One region of the Frateuria edaphi genome, then DNA from elsewhere that is predicted to be linked to it. Evidence: predicted binding sites of a transcription regulator. Region 1 holds the regulator's gene; each other region holds the start of a gene.
What was found. Region 1 encodes sigma-54, which starts transcription at its own class of promoters, with help from an activator protein. Its sites were predicted from a motif close to TGGCACGNGCNTTGC; they were not measured.

Region 1 (3,771 bases):
GGATCGGACCGCCACCGAAGGTCAACGAGTTCGTCGGTCCGCCGCGCTCGGGCTACACGCTGACCGACTTCAAGCTGACCCAGTACGGCACCGACGGCCTGCCCAGTTTCCTGATCCAGGCGCCGCAGCTGGAGCGGCGCGAGGGCGACCAGTCGCTTTATATCAACGCGCCCGAGTTCCGCCTGCCTTCCAATCAGCCGGCCGTGCCCGACTGGCTCGGCCACTCGCTGTACGGCTGGGTCAACAACGAAGGGAGCCTGCTCAAACTGCAGGGCCCGGTGCATCTGGAACGTGCGGCGTTCGACGATACGCCAAGGACCACGATCGACACCGCCGAAGTCACCGCCTGGCCCAAGCAGAACCGCCTCGAGACCGCCGCCCCGGCGCAGCTGGTGCAGGGCGGCACTAGAATCCACGGCGTCGGCATGCGTGCCGACCTCAACGACAAACACCTGGAGCTGCTCGATGACGTCCATGCCACGTTCCCGCCCCGCCAGCATGCGCGCTAGCGCGGCGTTGGTCCTGCTGGGCCTGACGGTGCTGGCACCGGTGCAGGCCAAGCGCACCGACCGCGACCAGCCGATGGACGTGCAGGCCTCGCACTTCGATGGCTTCCGCAAGCCCAACAGCACCACCACGCTCAAGGGCAACGTGGTGATCACCCAAGGTTCGCTGAAAGCCACCGGCGACCTGGCCAAGGTGCACTTCGACGCCAACGCCGAGATCGACAGCGTGGTGCTGACCGGCAGTCCTGCGCACCTCCAGCAGCTGGACGACAACGGCAACCTGATGCAGGGCGACGCGGCCACCATCGACTACAAGGTGGCCAAGGACTACGCCGTGCTGCAGGGCCATGCCTCGATCACCCAGCAGGGCCGCGGCGAGGCGCACGGCGATCGACTCACGTACAACACGCAGACCAGCGAAATGACCGGCGACAGCGGCGGCGACGGTCGCGTGCACATGATCTTCAAGCCCCAGCCCAAGTCGGGAACCGCCGCGCCTGCCGCGGCACCGGCACCGGCACCGGCCACCAGTGCACCCGCGCCCGCCACCAGCAGCGGGCAGCCCTGACCGATGCTCGCTGCCGAAGGCCTGCAGAAACGCTACCGCTCGCGCCAGGTCGTGCGCGATTTCGGTTTTTCGATCCGCCAGGGTGAAGTGGTCGGCCTGCTCGGCCCCAACGGCGCGGGCAAGACCACCTGCTTCTACATGGTGGTGGGCCTGGTCGAAGCCGACGGCGGCACCATCCGGCTGGACCGCCAGGACATCACCGGCCTGCCCATGCACTCGCGCGCACGACTGGGCATCGGTTACCTGCCGCAGGAAGCCTCGGTATTCCGCCGGCTGTCGGTGGCTGACAACATCATGGCCGTGCTGGAGCTGCGCGAGGGCCTCACCGCCCGCCAGCGCAACGAACAGCTCGAAGGGCTGATGGACGAGCTCAAGATCGCCCATATCGCCGGCCAGAAAGGCATCAGCCTCTCCGGTGGCGAGCGCCGCCGCGTGGAGATCGCCCGCGCGCTGGCCGCGCAGCCGCGCTACATGTTGCTGGACGAGCCGTTCGCCGGCGTCGACCCGATTTCGGTGGGCGAAATCCAGCGCATCGTGCGGCACCTGAAGGAACGCGGCATCGGCGTCCTGATCACCGACCACAACGTGCGCGAGACGCTGGGCATCTGCGATCGCGCCTACATCCTGAACGACGGCGAGGTGCTCTCGCGCGGCACGCCAGCGCACATCCTCGCCGACGAAAAGGTGCGCGAGGTGTACCTGGGACGCGAATTCAAGCTCTGAAGCGGTGATGTGACGCACGGCCCGTCGGAGCCTGCCATCGCTATGGTCGCGTCACACCCACCGGGGTAGGATGACCGCAAGTCTCTCCGCAACGGCTGGCATGAAACCCGGGCTCCAGTTCCGACTCAACCAACAGCTCACCCTGACGCCGCAGTTGCAGCAGGCGATCCGGCTGTTGCAGCTGTCGCAGCTGGAGCTGGAAGCGGAACTGCGCCAGATCGCCGAGGGCAACCCGCTGCTGGAGTTCGAGGAGGAATCGGCGCCGGGCGAAACCGAGGAAGAGAGTTTCTCCGCCGCCCCGGCCGAAGCGCCGACCGTCGACCACAACGCGGACGACGTCGCGGACTGGGGCGAAGCCGACACGCCAGCCGAGGCGCCGATCGATTTCTCGCTCGGCAGCAGCGCGCCCTCCGGCAGCCGCGGCGATGAGGATTTCGAACCGCAGAACGCCGCGCCCGAGACCCTGCAGGAACACCTGCTGTGGCAGTTGAACCTCTCGCCGTTCAACACGCGCCAGCGGCTGATCGCGACGGTCATCATCGATGCGCTCAACGCCGACGGCTACCTTGCCGAAGGCATCGAAGGCGTGCTCGCCGCGCTGCCGGCGGACCTCGACGCGACGATCGATGAAATCGAGACGGTGCGTCGCCAGTTGCAGCGTTTCGATCCCACCGGGATCGCCAGTCTGGACCTGCGCGACTGCCTGCGCGTGCAGCTGGAGCAGTTCGATGCCGATACGCCGCATCGCGGGCTCGCTCTGCAGATCGTCGCCGGCGAGCTCGAACTGCTCGCACGCAACGACGTCGCCAAGCTCGCGCGCAAGCTGCGCGCGAGCGAGGAAGACGTCGCAGCCGCGGCGCTGCTGATCCGCAGCCTGGACCCGCGTCCCGGCGCCGCGCTGGACGCGACGCCGGTCGAGTACGTGGCGCCGGACGTCTACGCCTACAAGGAAGGCAACCGCTGGAAGGTCAGCCTCAATCCCGACTGCCAGCCGCGGCTGGGCCTCAACCAGCACTACTGCAGCCTGATCGCGCAGGCGCGCGGCGAGGACGCCAGCTGGATGCGCGGCCAATTGCAGGAGGCGCGCTGGCTGATCAAGAGCCTGGAGTCGCGCGCCGAAACGTTGCTGAAGGTTGCCGATGCGATCGTGCGCCGTCAGAGCGCCTTCCTCGACTACGGCCCGGAAGCGATGCACCCGCTGGTCCTGCGCGAAGTCGCTGAAGAGGTCGGCATGCACGAATCGACCATCTCGCGCGTGACCACGCGCAAGTACATCCACACGCCGCGCGGCACTTTCGAACTGAAGTATTTCTTCTCCAGTGGCGTCTCCACCGAAGATGGCGGCGGCGCTTCGGCCACGGCCATCCAGGCGATGATCAAGAAGCTCATCGACGGCGAGGACACACGCAAGCCCTTGTCCGACCAGGCCCTGGCCGAGGAGCTCAACCGCAAGGGCATCCAGGTCGCGCGCCGCACGGTGGCCAAGTACCGCGAGGCTCTGCGCATCCCCAGCTCGAGCGAGCGACAACGCGCCGGCTGACCGGCGCCTGAAACCCACCACTTGGAACCGGCCCGAACGATCCCATACCGAATGAAGACCGGCATGCCGGCACCAATCACCGGCATGCGAACCCGCCGCCCCACGGCGGCCTGTACCAGAGGAGGCGCCCCATGCAGTTCCAACTCACCGGCCAGCAGATCGAAGTCACCCCCGCCCTGCGTGCGCATGCCGAATCCCGGCTCGATCGCCTGACCCGCCTCGACGAAAGGTGCCTGGGCCTGAGCATGGTGCTGTCGATCGACAAGCTGCAGCACTGCGCCGACGCTACCCTCAGCACCACGGGTGCCGCCCTGCATGCGGCGGCCTGCGGCGCCGACATGTATGCCTCCATCGACATGGTGTTCGACAAACTCGCCGCGCAACTGCGCCGCCACCGCGACAAGGTGACCGACAAGCATCAGCAGGAAGCGCGC
Region 2 (3,771 bases), 390 kb from region 1:
ACTGCTGCGCCACGCGCGTGCCATAGGACACGCCGACCAGGTCGAAGCTCGGCGCGCCCAGCGCCTGGCGGGCGTCCTCCAGGTCGGCCACCGCGGCGGTGGTGGTGTAGAAGCGCGGGTCGGCCTTGGCCTGTACTTCCTTCAGGCAGGTGACGACCTGGGCGCGCAGGCGCTCGGCGTCGAACCCGGCGACCGCACCGGTCTTGTCGTTCTTGTCAGCCGCCTTGCAGTCCAGCGGGTTGGACTGGCCGGTGCCGCGTTGATCGATCAGCAGCACGTCGCGGTGCGCCAGCAGCGGCTCGAATGCCGGCGCGATCATCGGCCAGGTTTCGGTCGCTGCCTGGCCGGGGCCGCCGGCGAGGAACACCAGCATGTCCTTGGCCGGCACCTGCGCGTCGGAGCGGATCACCGCCAGGTTCAACTTGATCTTGCGGCTGTGCGGATCGTCGCGGTTCTCCGGCACCTCGAACGACGCGCACCACGCGGCCGTGGTCAGCCCGCTGTCGGGGCGGCCCAGTTCGCAGGCCGTCAGCGTGAGCCGACCCCGCTTCCAGGTCGCCGGCTTGGCCGCGGCCTGCGATTTGGCTGGCGCCGTCTCGGCGACCGCATCGGCGGCGTCCGTCGCCGGTGCATGCGGATGGAACTGCTTCCACGCGAGCAGGCCGAGCCCGCCGGCGATCACCACGATGCGCAACACCGTGCGCGATTTCAAAGCCATGTCCTCAACTCCCTTCCCATCCCACAGATGATTCCCAGCCGCACCACTGGATCGGCGCGGGCTCCCATTCGACGTGCAGGCCGATGCGTCCGTCGCGCGATTGCCTTTTCGTCGTGACGCTTGTTCCGTTCAATCCGGCTCGAAGATGTTCTCGATCGGTCGCCCGAAGAGACGCGCGATCTTGAAGGCGAGCGGCAGGCTGGGGTCGTATTTGCCGGTCTCGATGGCATTGACGGTCTGGCGCGAAACGTCCAGCCGCTCGGCCAGGTCCGCCTGCGACCATCCCTGCCCGCCGCGCAGGTCGCGCACCTGGTTCTTCATCGGCGGCGCAGCCTTACCACCAGCACCAGCTTGGCCAACCCGAAGATCCAGAAGAAGCAAGGCAGCACCAGCAGGGCGACCAGTGCGGCCGGCACGCCTTGCAGCACGCCGGCGCTGAGCAACAGCCCGAAGCTCAGGAAGCCGCACGAGGTCAACACGGCTGCCGCGGCCAGCGCCTGCAGGTCGAGCTGCCGCTCCAGCTCGTCCTGTTCGCGGATGACCAGCGCCACGGCACGCATCGCCATCAACACCGGCAGCATGGGCAGCAACGCCAGCAGCGTGCGCAGGCCAACGCTTCCGGTACGCGGCACAAGCCAGCCGTACAGGCCGATCAGCGCACAGTAGCCGGCCATGGCGGGCACGAACCGCGCGAGGTATCGCCTGTGCACCAAGCGCATGGCCACGGCTCAATCCTCGCCGGGCCGACGACGCAGGCGGCGCCATAACAGGACCGCAAGCACGATCAGCACACCGGGAAGCAGGCCGACCAGCAGGCCCGCCTCGAAATCGTCCAGTCGCCCCCGCCACCAGGCCACGCCCAACACCATCAGCACCAATACGGCCAGCAACACGAGCCGCCAGCCCATCGAGCCCCCCTCGCAAGTGGCGCTGCCACCGTAATGGCGAACCAGCAGCCACCAGCGGGCGATGCCGTAACCGATCATCGTCACCGGGAACACCCAGATCAGGATGCTGCCGTCGAGCCGCAGCACGCCGGCTGCCGCCAGGAACCCCCCGACGAGGCTGAGCGCGCCGAGCAAGGCGGTCGAAGCGCCCAGCGCCACCAGGTGCACGCGCTGCTCGAACTCGTCGCTGGTGCCGATCCGCCGCGCCATCAGGCCGATCACGAAAAGCATCGGCAGCACCGGGACCACCGCCAGCACCACCTTCAGCGGCACGCTGGCGGCGGTACGGCTGAGCGGCCAAACCAGCAGCATGGCGGCCATGTACGCCACCATCGCGACCGACAGCTGGCTGCGGTAACGGCTCTCGTTGAAACGCGGCATGTCCGGCTCCCCTGCCGACGGCGCGCCACCTCGGCGGCCTGTCAAGCAAACTTGACACACAGGCTAGGCGGTCACCGCCCAGCGTGTCAAGCACCCTTTACACGAACCGCATATCGGCCTTGCCTCGCGCGACTTGACTGATCAAACTGTGATTGTGATCACAATGTGAAAGATGTGACGCACAGGGGCCAGTGCAGTACAGGGGCGTCCACTCAGGAGCTAACGACCCGCTTTCCGCAAGGGAGACGGCGTTTTGACCCAACCCATACGCGTCAATGGTTTGGCCACCCCCGCCCCTGTTGGCACAGGATTTGCGATGTAGGTCACAAACAAGCGTTGGAAATGCCCAGGCTTGTTGGAAATGCGCGGACGGCAGTCTGGAAGCTTTCTGCAGTGCCTGCGCCGCACCGACCTTTTGTAGTCAGCCGCACCACACCACCTCTAAAGGGAACCAGCATGCCCAAGACTCTTCTTTCCGCCGCATTGATTGCCACCCTGGGCGTCGCCGCCTTTGCACCTAACGCCGCCCATGCCGTCGATGGCACCATCAACTTCAGCGGCACCATCTCCGGCTCGACCTGCACCGTGCAGGTCAACGGCGCCGCCGGCCCGGCCACGGTCACCCTGCCGACGGTTTCCACCGCTGCGCTGAGCGCGGCCGGTAACACCGCCGGTCAGACCGCGTTCGCGATCAACCTGTCCGCTTGCAGCGGCGCGGCGACCAAAGCGTCGACGTATTTCGAGAACGGCCCCAACGTGAATGCCAGCGGCCGTCTGGTGAATACTGCCGTCAGCCCGGCCAGCAACGTCGAAGTGCAGCTGGTGAACAGCGACAACAGCGTGATCACGGCCGGTTCCGCCGCGCCGACCAGCGGTGCGGGTGTTGCCACGATCTCCGCCAGCAAGACCGCCACCTTGAACTACTTCGCCCGCTACTACGCCACCGGCGCCGCCGGTTCGGGCGCAGTCGCGAGCAGCGTGCAGTTCTCGGTGATCTACCAGTAAGCGTAACCATGCGTGCGGCCGGCACGTCCCGGCCGCCGCATGCTCCACGTGAAATTGTTTTTTGCGGCGGAAGCCTTCGATGAAAAGCCTGGTACGTGCCATTCGCGGGGTAGTGGCTGCGCTATGCCTATGTGCGCTGCCTGCGCATGCCAGCGTGGTGATCGGCGGCACGCGCGTGGTGTTCCCCGCGCGGGATGGAGAGGTGACGGTGCGCTTGAGCAACGACAGCGCCCAACCGGCGCTGGTCGAGGCGTGGATCGATCGCGGCGATCCCCATTCGACCCCGGACAAGGTCGACGTGCCGTTCCTGATCACGCCGCCGCTTTTCCGCATGGAGCCGCACAAGGACCAGAGCCTGCGCATCATCGCCACCCAGGCCAACTTGCCGGCGGATCGCGAGTCGCTGTTCTGGCTCAACGTGCTCGAAATTCCCCCCAAGCCCAAGGGCGCGGAGTTTGCGGGCAAGAACCTGCTGCAGTTCGCGATTCGCTCGCGGCTCAAGTTTTTCTATCGTCCGGCCAACTTGCCGGGTGACCTGGCCAAGGCGCCAGCCGAGCTGACCTGGAAGGCTGTGCCCGATGGCGCGGGCTATGCGCTGGAAGTGCACAACCCGACCGCCTACCACATCACCGTCATCAAGGCGTCGCTGGATATCGCCGGTAAACCGTATTCGGCCGACACGGGCATGGTCGATCCCCTTGGTACGCTGCGGTTGCCCGT
Region 3 (3,771 bases), 850 kb from region 1:
TGAAATCCGCCATCAGCCGCTCGCCGCGCTGCTCCACCGAGATCGGTCCAAGCGTCGCCCCGATGCGCTCGCCACGCAGGTGCGCCAGGCGGACCAGGTTCGCGATGTCCTTGCGCTCAAGCCGGCCGCCGTTACCGTCGAAGTCCTCGCTGAGCGGCTCGACAACGCCACCGGCATCGGCCTGTTCGGCCGCCTGCTCGACGGATGCGATGGCCTCGCGCACGCGCGTTTCGTCCGGCGTATGCCGACAGCCGGCCAAGGCCACGAACACCAGCGCGAGCCCAAGGGAAGGCAGTATTTTTCGTACTCGCATGAACCCTCCGATCCTCGCCGCGGCGCGGCTTGCCGCCGTGCGCGGGCGTATGCTCCAATGCCTTGGCCGCAAGGCCGAACGGGGAACAGGAACAGTACATGAGCAACGAGCGTCCGTGGCTTGCCCACTATCCGCATGACGTGCCCGCCGAGATCGACGTCAACGCCTATGCATCGGTGGCGGAGGTGGTGGAAGAAGCCTTCGGCAAGTTCCGCGACAAGCCGGCCTTCTCCAGTTTCGGCAAGCGGCTGAGCTACGGCGAGATCGAGAGCTTGAGCCGCCAGTTCGCCGGTTACCTCACCGGCGTGCTGGGCCTTGAGAAGGGCGACCGGCTCGCCATCATGCTGCCCAACGTGCTGCAGTACCCGATCGCGCTGTTCGGCGCGCTGCGCGCGGGCCTGGTGGTGGTCAACACCAACCCGCTCTACACCGCGCGCGAACTCAGGCACCAATTGGAAGATTCCGGCGCCAAGGCGATCTTGGTGCTGGACAACTTCGCCTCCACGTTGCAGGAGGTCATCGACGAAACCCACGTCGAACACGTGATCACCACCGGCATCGGCGACCTGCTGGGTTTCCCCAAGGGGGCGCTGGTCAACTTCGTGCTCAAGCACGTGAAGAAGATGGTGCCCGCCTACTCGTTGCCGAAGGCGGTGCGCTTCCGCGACGCACTGGCGCAGGGCGCCTCGCATCCCATGCCCAAGGTCGAGCTGGGCCACGACGACCTCGCTTTCCTGCAGTACACCGGCGGCACTACGGGCGTGGCCAAGGGCGCGATGCTCAGCCACGGCAACATGGTCGCCAACATGCTGCAGGCCAGCGCCTGGATCGGCGACCTGGCCAAGCCCGGCGAGGAGGTGATCATCACCGCCCTGCCGCTGTACCACATCTTCTCGCTGACGGCGAACGGCCTGGTTTTCATGCGCCTGGGCGGCCTGAACTGGCTGATCACCAACCCGCGCGACATGCCCGGCTTCGTCAAGGAACTGAAGAAGTCCGGCTTCACCGCGCTGACCGGCGTCAACACGCTGTTCAACGGCCTGCTCAACACGCCCGGCTTCGCCGAGCTGGACTTCTCGCGCCTGCACCTGACCCTGGGCGGCGGCATGGCCGTGCAACGCGCGGTGGCCGAGCGATGGAAGAAAACCACCGGTTGCACCCTGGCCGAGGCCTATGGCCTGACCGAAACCTCGCCGGCGGTGTGCATCAACCCGCTGGACCTTCGGGACTACAACGGATCGATCGGCCTGCCCGTGCCGTCCACCGACGTGGCGATCTGGTCGGAGGAAAACCAGCCTTTGTCGATCGGCGAAGTGGGCGAGCTCATGGTGCGTGGCCCGCAGGTGATGCAGGGCTATTGGCAGCGTCCGGACGAGACCGCGAAGGTGCTGGGCGCCGATGGCTGGCTGCACACCGGCGACATCGCCCGGATGGACGAGAACGGCTACGTCTACATCGTCGACCGCAAGAAGGACATGATCCTGGTGTCCGGCTTCAACGTGTATCCGAACGAGGTCGAGGACGTGGTGATGCAACACCCCGGCGTGGCCGAGGTAGCCGCCGTGGGCGTGCCGGACGAGCACTCGGGCGAGGTGGTGAAGCTTTTCGTGGTGCGCAAGGACCCTGCGCTGACGGCCGAAGTCCTCAAGCAGTTCTGCCACGACAACCTGACCGGCTACAAGCGCCCGCGCCAGATCGAATTCCGCGATGCGCTGCCGAAGTCGAACGTGGGCAAGATCCTTCGCCGCGAGCTGCGCAACGAGCCAAAGAAAACTCCCGCCTGAGCGTCCGGGTCTTCGTGGGAGCCCGCTTGCGGGTTCCTACGGAAAAGCGCGCGGCCGGATCACTCCCCCCGCCAATGCTCCAGGATGTCCGCGTAACCACCCAGCAGGTTCCACAACGGCACCTGCTTGTCTTCCGGGATGCGCGAGTAGGCAAAGCCGATGTGGCGGTCGGAGATGCGCGCGACCACTGCCTCCAGGTGGATGTGCAGGTCGCGGCCGAAGATCATGTCGAGCACCCAGTTCTGCCCCAGCTCGCCCTGCCAGCCCAGCGGTCGGCGCAGCAGCGCGCCCGTGGCGGAGATGTCGACCAGTTCGGTCGGATGCGACTGCACCCCGTGGCTCATGAGCACGGTGGTTTCGATGCGCATGCGCGCGGGCCGCAGGAACTTGGGGCCCGATTCATCCGCCACGTTGTCTTCGATCGTCATCTAACTCCCCAAGCAAAACGCACCCGCGCTCTGTGACGTCCTTGCGATCCTACGACGCATCCTGCGTCCCATCGACACCTGGTTGCTGCCTGTGAGCCGCCAGTGTTCAGCGGACCGTTCGCGCAGCGGGAAAACGGCATCTCATGGGCACGATAAAGCAAACGCCATGCCATCGATGGATCGGTGCGACGTCATCCCCTGCCCGCCCGACACCGCACTGGAACTGCCGCGCCCGGCTTCTGCACGACGCACCGTGTCACATGCTGCCCCATGCGCGAGCACTTGCGCACTGGACTTGCCGCAACGCTACCGCTAACCTGTCCCCATGCCCGGTTCCAGCGTGCGCCGTGCCGGTCGATACCGGCCATCGCGGCACGCATCCGAGTCCCGGCAGACCGATTGAAACCGTCCGTGGCGCCGTGTCGCCATCCTGTCTTGCGTTCGTTCCAGGGCCCGATGCCCGGCGTGGACGCCTTGGTGGTCGCCCGAGCCCGCCTGACCGAACCGCCGTGGTGCGGCTTCGTCAAGCGACACGCGGCGACGGCTGCGCCGGAACCGGCGAGCCAGCTTGACCGATCGCCGGCCCGAAGCCGCGGTCACGAGGGGATACCCGTCCACAGGGCACCGCCCGCCAGGACGACAGGTTTTGAACGCATTGCCGGCCGCGTGAGCGGCCTCACGACATGCATTGATGAGCACAGAACCGCAGCAGCCGGCCGCACCGTCGCAGGACGCCTTCGCGTCGATCCCCCAGCAGCAGGAAATGCCGCTGGCGGTCGTGCGTGGCGAACCCATGCTGCAGATGCCGCAGGACCTGTACATCCCGCCGGACGCCTTGGAAGTTTTTCTCGAAGCGTTCGAGGGCCCGCTGGACCTGCTGCTGTACCTGATCCGCCGGCAGAACCTGGACATCCTGGACATTCCGATTGCCGAAATTACGCGGCAATACATGGAATACATCGACATGATGCGGGACTCGATGCGGCTGGAGCTGGCCGCCGAGTACCTGCTGATGGCCGCGATCCTGGGCGAGATCAAGTCGCGCCTGCTGCTGCCCCGCCCGCCCGCCGAGGAGGGCATCGAGGACGACCCGCGCGCCGAACTGGTGCGCCGCCTGCAGGAATACGAGCGCTTCAAGAAGGCCGCCGAGGACATCGACACCCTGCCCCGGCTGGAACGCGACACGGTAGTGGTGCAGGCCGACGTGGGCGAGCGCAACGTGGTGAAGCTGCCGCCGCCGCTGGAC
Region 4 (3,771 bases), 250 kb from region 1:
CGCTCACCCGCTACGCCCAGGCCCAGCGCGAGATCGCGCTGGCCATCGGCGAGCCGCCGGCGACCAAGGGCTATCCGCCGTCGGTGTTCGCCATGCTGCCGGCGCTGGTCGAACGCGCCGGCAACGATGCCGGCGGTGTCGGCTCGATCACCGCCTTCTACACCGTGCTGACCGAAGGCGACGATTACCGCCACGATCCGATCGCCGACGCGGCGCGCGCGATCCTGGACGGCCACATCGTGCTCTCGCGCGACCTGGCCGAGGCCGGCCACTACCCGGCGATCGACATCGAAGCCTCGATCAGCCGCGTGATGCCGGCGGTCACCGCCCGCGAGCACCAGCGCGCCGCGCAGCGTTTCCGTCAGGTCTATTCGGCCTACCGCCAGCAGCGCGACCTGATCGCGGTGGGCGCCTACCAGAAGGGATCCGACCCGCAGGTCGACCAGGCCATCGTGATGTGGCCCCGCCTGCGCGCGTTCCTGCAGCAGGAAGTGGACGAACCGATGAGCCTCGCCGACGGCATCGCCGCCCTCAACGCCCTGGCCGCCGAGGCCACGCAGTGAGCAAGCGCGCCGACCGACTGCAACCGGCCGCCGACCAGGCCAAACAGCGCAGCGAAGATGCGGTGCTCAAGCTCGCCGAGCAGCAGCAGCGGCTGGCCAAGGCCGAGCGCCAGCTTGCCGAACTGCGCGGCTACCGCCAGGAGTACGCCAGCCCCGGCGTCGGCGGTTTGACGGCCGTAGCGCTGATGAACCGCCAGCAATTCGTCGAGCGCATCGACCGCGCGATCGACCAGCAGGTGCTGGAGATCGAACGCCAGCGCCAATCGCTCGATCAGATGCGCGGGTCCTGGCGCGACGCGCATGCCCGCGAAGCCGCGCTGGACAACGTGATCGACCGTTATCGCGAGCAGGAACGCAAGACCGAGGAGCGCCGCGAGCAGAACGACATCGACGAGCGCATGCAGCATCGGCGACCCGCCCGATAGGCCTTGGCGCGAAGTTTGCTGGACTGACTCGACGCATGCCGTTTGAAGCCTTGATGAGGAAGTGCCCATGAGCGCGACCACCGCCGCCGTGAACCCCGTCCAGCCGGCTCCGCCGCCGGCCCGCCCTGCCGCGGACCCGGCCGCCCGGTCGGACGACAGCCGCTTCGACCGCCACCTGGACGCCGCCCGCCAGCAGCACGGCGAGTCGCAGGACAAGCCGGCGCAGGACGAGGGCAAGCATGAGGTGGCGAAGGCCAAGGGTTCCTCGAAGACCGACGCCGACAAACAGAAGCCGGCCGACGCAAGCGCGAAGGACCCGAGCGACGCGGATGCCGCCGCGCTGGCGGCGGCCATGCTGGCGCTGATCGGCCAGGCCGCGCCGGCCAAGCCGCTCGCCGCGGCCGGCATGCCGGCGCATGCGGCGACCGGCGCCATCGCCGATGGCGCCGCCGCCAAGGCGCCGGCCGCGCTGGTGTTGCTCGCCAATACCGCGGCCGCGGCAGCGACGGCCAAGCCAGCGATCAGCCTCGATGCCAATGCGTTGGCGCCGATGCTGGCCAAGCCCGCCGAGCAGAAGGACGCGTCGATCGATGTCGCGCAGCTGGGCAGCCTGTCCGCCAACCCGATGCCCGTGCCCGACGCCGGCACGACCGCGGCGCCGGCGCACAACCTCAACCTCGCCAGCCCCGCCGGCACGCCGGCCTTCGCGCAGGAGCTGGGCCAGCACGTGGTCTGGCTGGGCCAGCAGGACGTCAAGCAGGCGCGCATCCGTTTGCATCCGGAAGACCTGGGCACGCTCGACGTCAAGGTCAGCCTGAACCACGACCGCGTCGACGTGAGTTTCGCCGTGCAGCATCCGGCGGCCGTGCACGCCGTGCAGCAGACCCTGCCGCAGCTGGACGCGTTGCTGGCGCAGCATGGCCTGGCGCTGGGCCAGGCCGACGTGGGCCAGCGCCAGCAGCATGGCGAAGGTGGTCGTGGTGGCGAGGCGGCGGGTGCGATCGGAGAGGTCGACGCCGAACCGGCCGTGATGGCCAGCATGCCGGTGGCCGCGCTCGGGATGCTCGATACGTTCGCCTGACGCGGAGCGCCCTGCGACTCTGGTCTGCGGCCTGCGCCCCAAGGTGAACGGGGTTTTCCGGTCGTTCTTCCCGCAACGTTTCCATCGTCCCATCCTTGCCGAGCGCAGGCGCGCAGCGCCGAAACCGAAGCGCCTCGCCCCGGCCCAATCCCTCTCCCGCCAGGAGAGGTGCCGAAGGGCGGGTGGGAGTCCGGGCAAAGCAGGGCGCATCGGCGCCATCGAACGGTCCTCCCGACGCTTCTCCCGATGGGAGAGCGTGGCCGAGCCTCGCGTGCCTCGCCCATCCCGTTCGCGCTGAGCGCAGGCGCACCGCGCCCGAAGTCGGAGCGCTCCCGACCCGCCGATTTCCAGACACCCGTCGTGATCGCGACGCGCCCGTTCCCCGGCGCGCGTCAAGAAAGCGCCGCGCCTGCCGCAAACCAAGCAGGACCAAGCCCTCCCGCCGTGGCACGCGGATTGCAACAAGGTCCCTGCAAGGTGGCGCCCCCGGGAGCCAACAAGAAAAACAACACCGAGGTTTTCAAGGCATGGCAATTACGGAAGAAGAAGCGGTAGCGGTGGCGCCACCGAAGAAAAAGCGCTCGCTGCTGGTGATCGGCCTGGTGGTGGCGCTGCTGGCGGTGTCCGGCGCGTGCGCGTACCTGTTCGTATCGCACGGGCAGCACAAGCCCGCCACGGCGGCGGCCGGTAAGGACGCCGGCGACGCCCAGCCGACCAAGATCCAGCCCGAATACTTCCTGCCGCTGGACCCGGCTTTCGTCGTCAACTTCCGCGACGACGACGCCATGCGCTACCTGCAGGTCGGCGTGACCCTGATGTCGCACGACCAGGCCGCGCTGGACACCGTCAAGGGTGTGGACCCGGTCGTGCGCAACGCGCTGGTGATGCTGTTCAGCCGCCAGAACTACTCGATCCTCAGCGACCCCGTCGGCAAGCAGAAGCTGCAGGCCGATGCGCTGGACGCGGTGCGCAAGATCGTCGCGGCGCGCACCGGCAAGCCCGGCATCGACGCGTTGTACTTCACCAGCTTCGTGATGCAGTGAGGCCCTGAGCGCCCATGAGCGATCTTCTTTCCCAGGACGAAATCGACGCGCTGCTCGACGGCGTCACCGGCGGCAGCGTCGCCACCGGCGAGGACGAGCCACCTCCCACCGAGGCGGTGCAGTCCTACGACTTCACCCAGCAGGACCGTATCGTGCGCGGCCGGCTGCCAACGCTGGAGATGGTCAACGATCGCTTCGCGCGCTTCTTCCGCCTGGGCGTGTTCAACGTCCTGCGCAAGAGCTGCGAGGTGTCGGTGCTCGGCGTGAAGATGGTCAAGTTCGCCGAGTACGTGCACAGCCTGGCCGTGCCGAGCAACCTCAACCTGGTGAAGATCAAGCCGCTGCGCGGCACCGCGCTGGTGGTGTTCGAGCCGCGGCTGGTGTTCACCGTGATCGACAACTTCTTCGGCGGCGACGGCCGCTTCCACGCGCGCATCGAGGGTCGCGATTTCAGCGCGATCGAAAACCGCGTGATCCAGATCATGCTCACCGAGCTGTTCGGCGCCATGACCGAGGCGTGGAACCCGGTGCTGCCGCTGGAGTTCGAGTACATGAACTCCGAGATCAACCCGCAGTTCGCCAATATCGTCAGCCCCACGGAAACCGTGGTCGTCTCGCGCTTCCACGTCGAACTCGACGGCGGCGGCGGCGAAATCCAC

Region 2: LQ772_RS00595 (fimbrial protein) is a predicted target of sigma-54. The motif match lies at 2,347-2,361, and genes of this name have one in related genera.
Region 3: LQ772_RS06355 (PilZ domain-containing protein) is a predicted target of sigma-54. The motif match lies at 2,683-2,697, and genes of this name have one in related genera.
Region 4: LQ772_RS03410 (flagellar basal body-associated FliL family protein) is a predicted target of sigma-54. The motif match lies at 2,515-2,529, and genes of this name have one in related genera.

Annotation. Positions count from the first base shown of each region.
Region 1 is NZ_CP088251.1:512,013-515,783, reverse strand. Features, by position in the region: gene lptC (LPS export ABC transporter periplasmic protein LptC) at 1-509, shown strand, start outside; gene lptA (lipopolysaccharide transport periplasmic protein LptA) at 475-1,074, shown strand; gene lptB (LPS export ABC transporter ATP-binding protein) at 1,078-1,797, shown strand; gene LQ772_RS02250 (RNA polymerase factor sigma-54) at 1,898-3,337, shown strand; gene hpf (ribosome hibernation-promoting factor, HPF/YfiA family) at 3,469-3,771, shown strand, end outside.
Region 2 is NZ_CP088251.1:119,124-122,894, reverse strand. Features, by position in the region: gene LQ772_RS00615 (alpha/beta hydrolase) at 1-718, opposite strand, end outside; gene LQ772_RS00610 (helix-turn-helix transcriptional regulator) at 848-1,039, opposite strand; gene LQ772_RS00605 (hypothetical protein) at 1,036-1,437, opposite strand; gene LQ772_RS00600 (hypothetical protein) at 1,447-2,046, opposite strand; gene LQ772_RS00595 (fimbrial protein) at 2,503-3,051, shown strand; gene LQ772_RS00590 (fimbrial biogenesis chaperone) at 3,131-3,771, shown strand, end outside.
Region 3 is NZ_CP088251.1:1,366,396-1,370,166, reverse strand. Features, by position in the region: gene LQ772_RS06365 (hypothetical protein) at 1-313, opposite strand, end outside; gene LQ772_RS06360 (AMP-binding protein) at 412-2,097, shown strand; gene LQ772_RS06355 (PilZ domain-containing protein) at 2,157-2,525, opposite strand; gene LQ772_RS06350 (segregation and condensation protein A) at 3,217-3,771, shown strand, end outside.
Region 4 is NZ_CP088251.1:760,823-764,593, forward strand. Features, by position in the region: gene fliI (flagellar protein export ATPase FliI) at 1-563, shown strand, start outside; gene fliJ (flagellar export protein FliJ) at 560-988, shown strand; gene LQ772_RS03405 (flagellar hook-length control protein FliK) at 1,056-2,069, shown strand; gene LQ772_RS03410 (flagellar basal body-associated FliL family protein) at 2,597-3,112, shown strand; gene fliM (flagellar motor switch protein FliM) at 3,127-3,771, shown strand, end outside.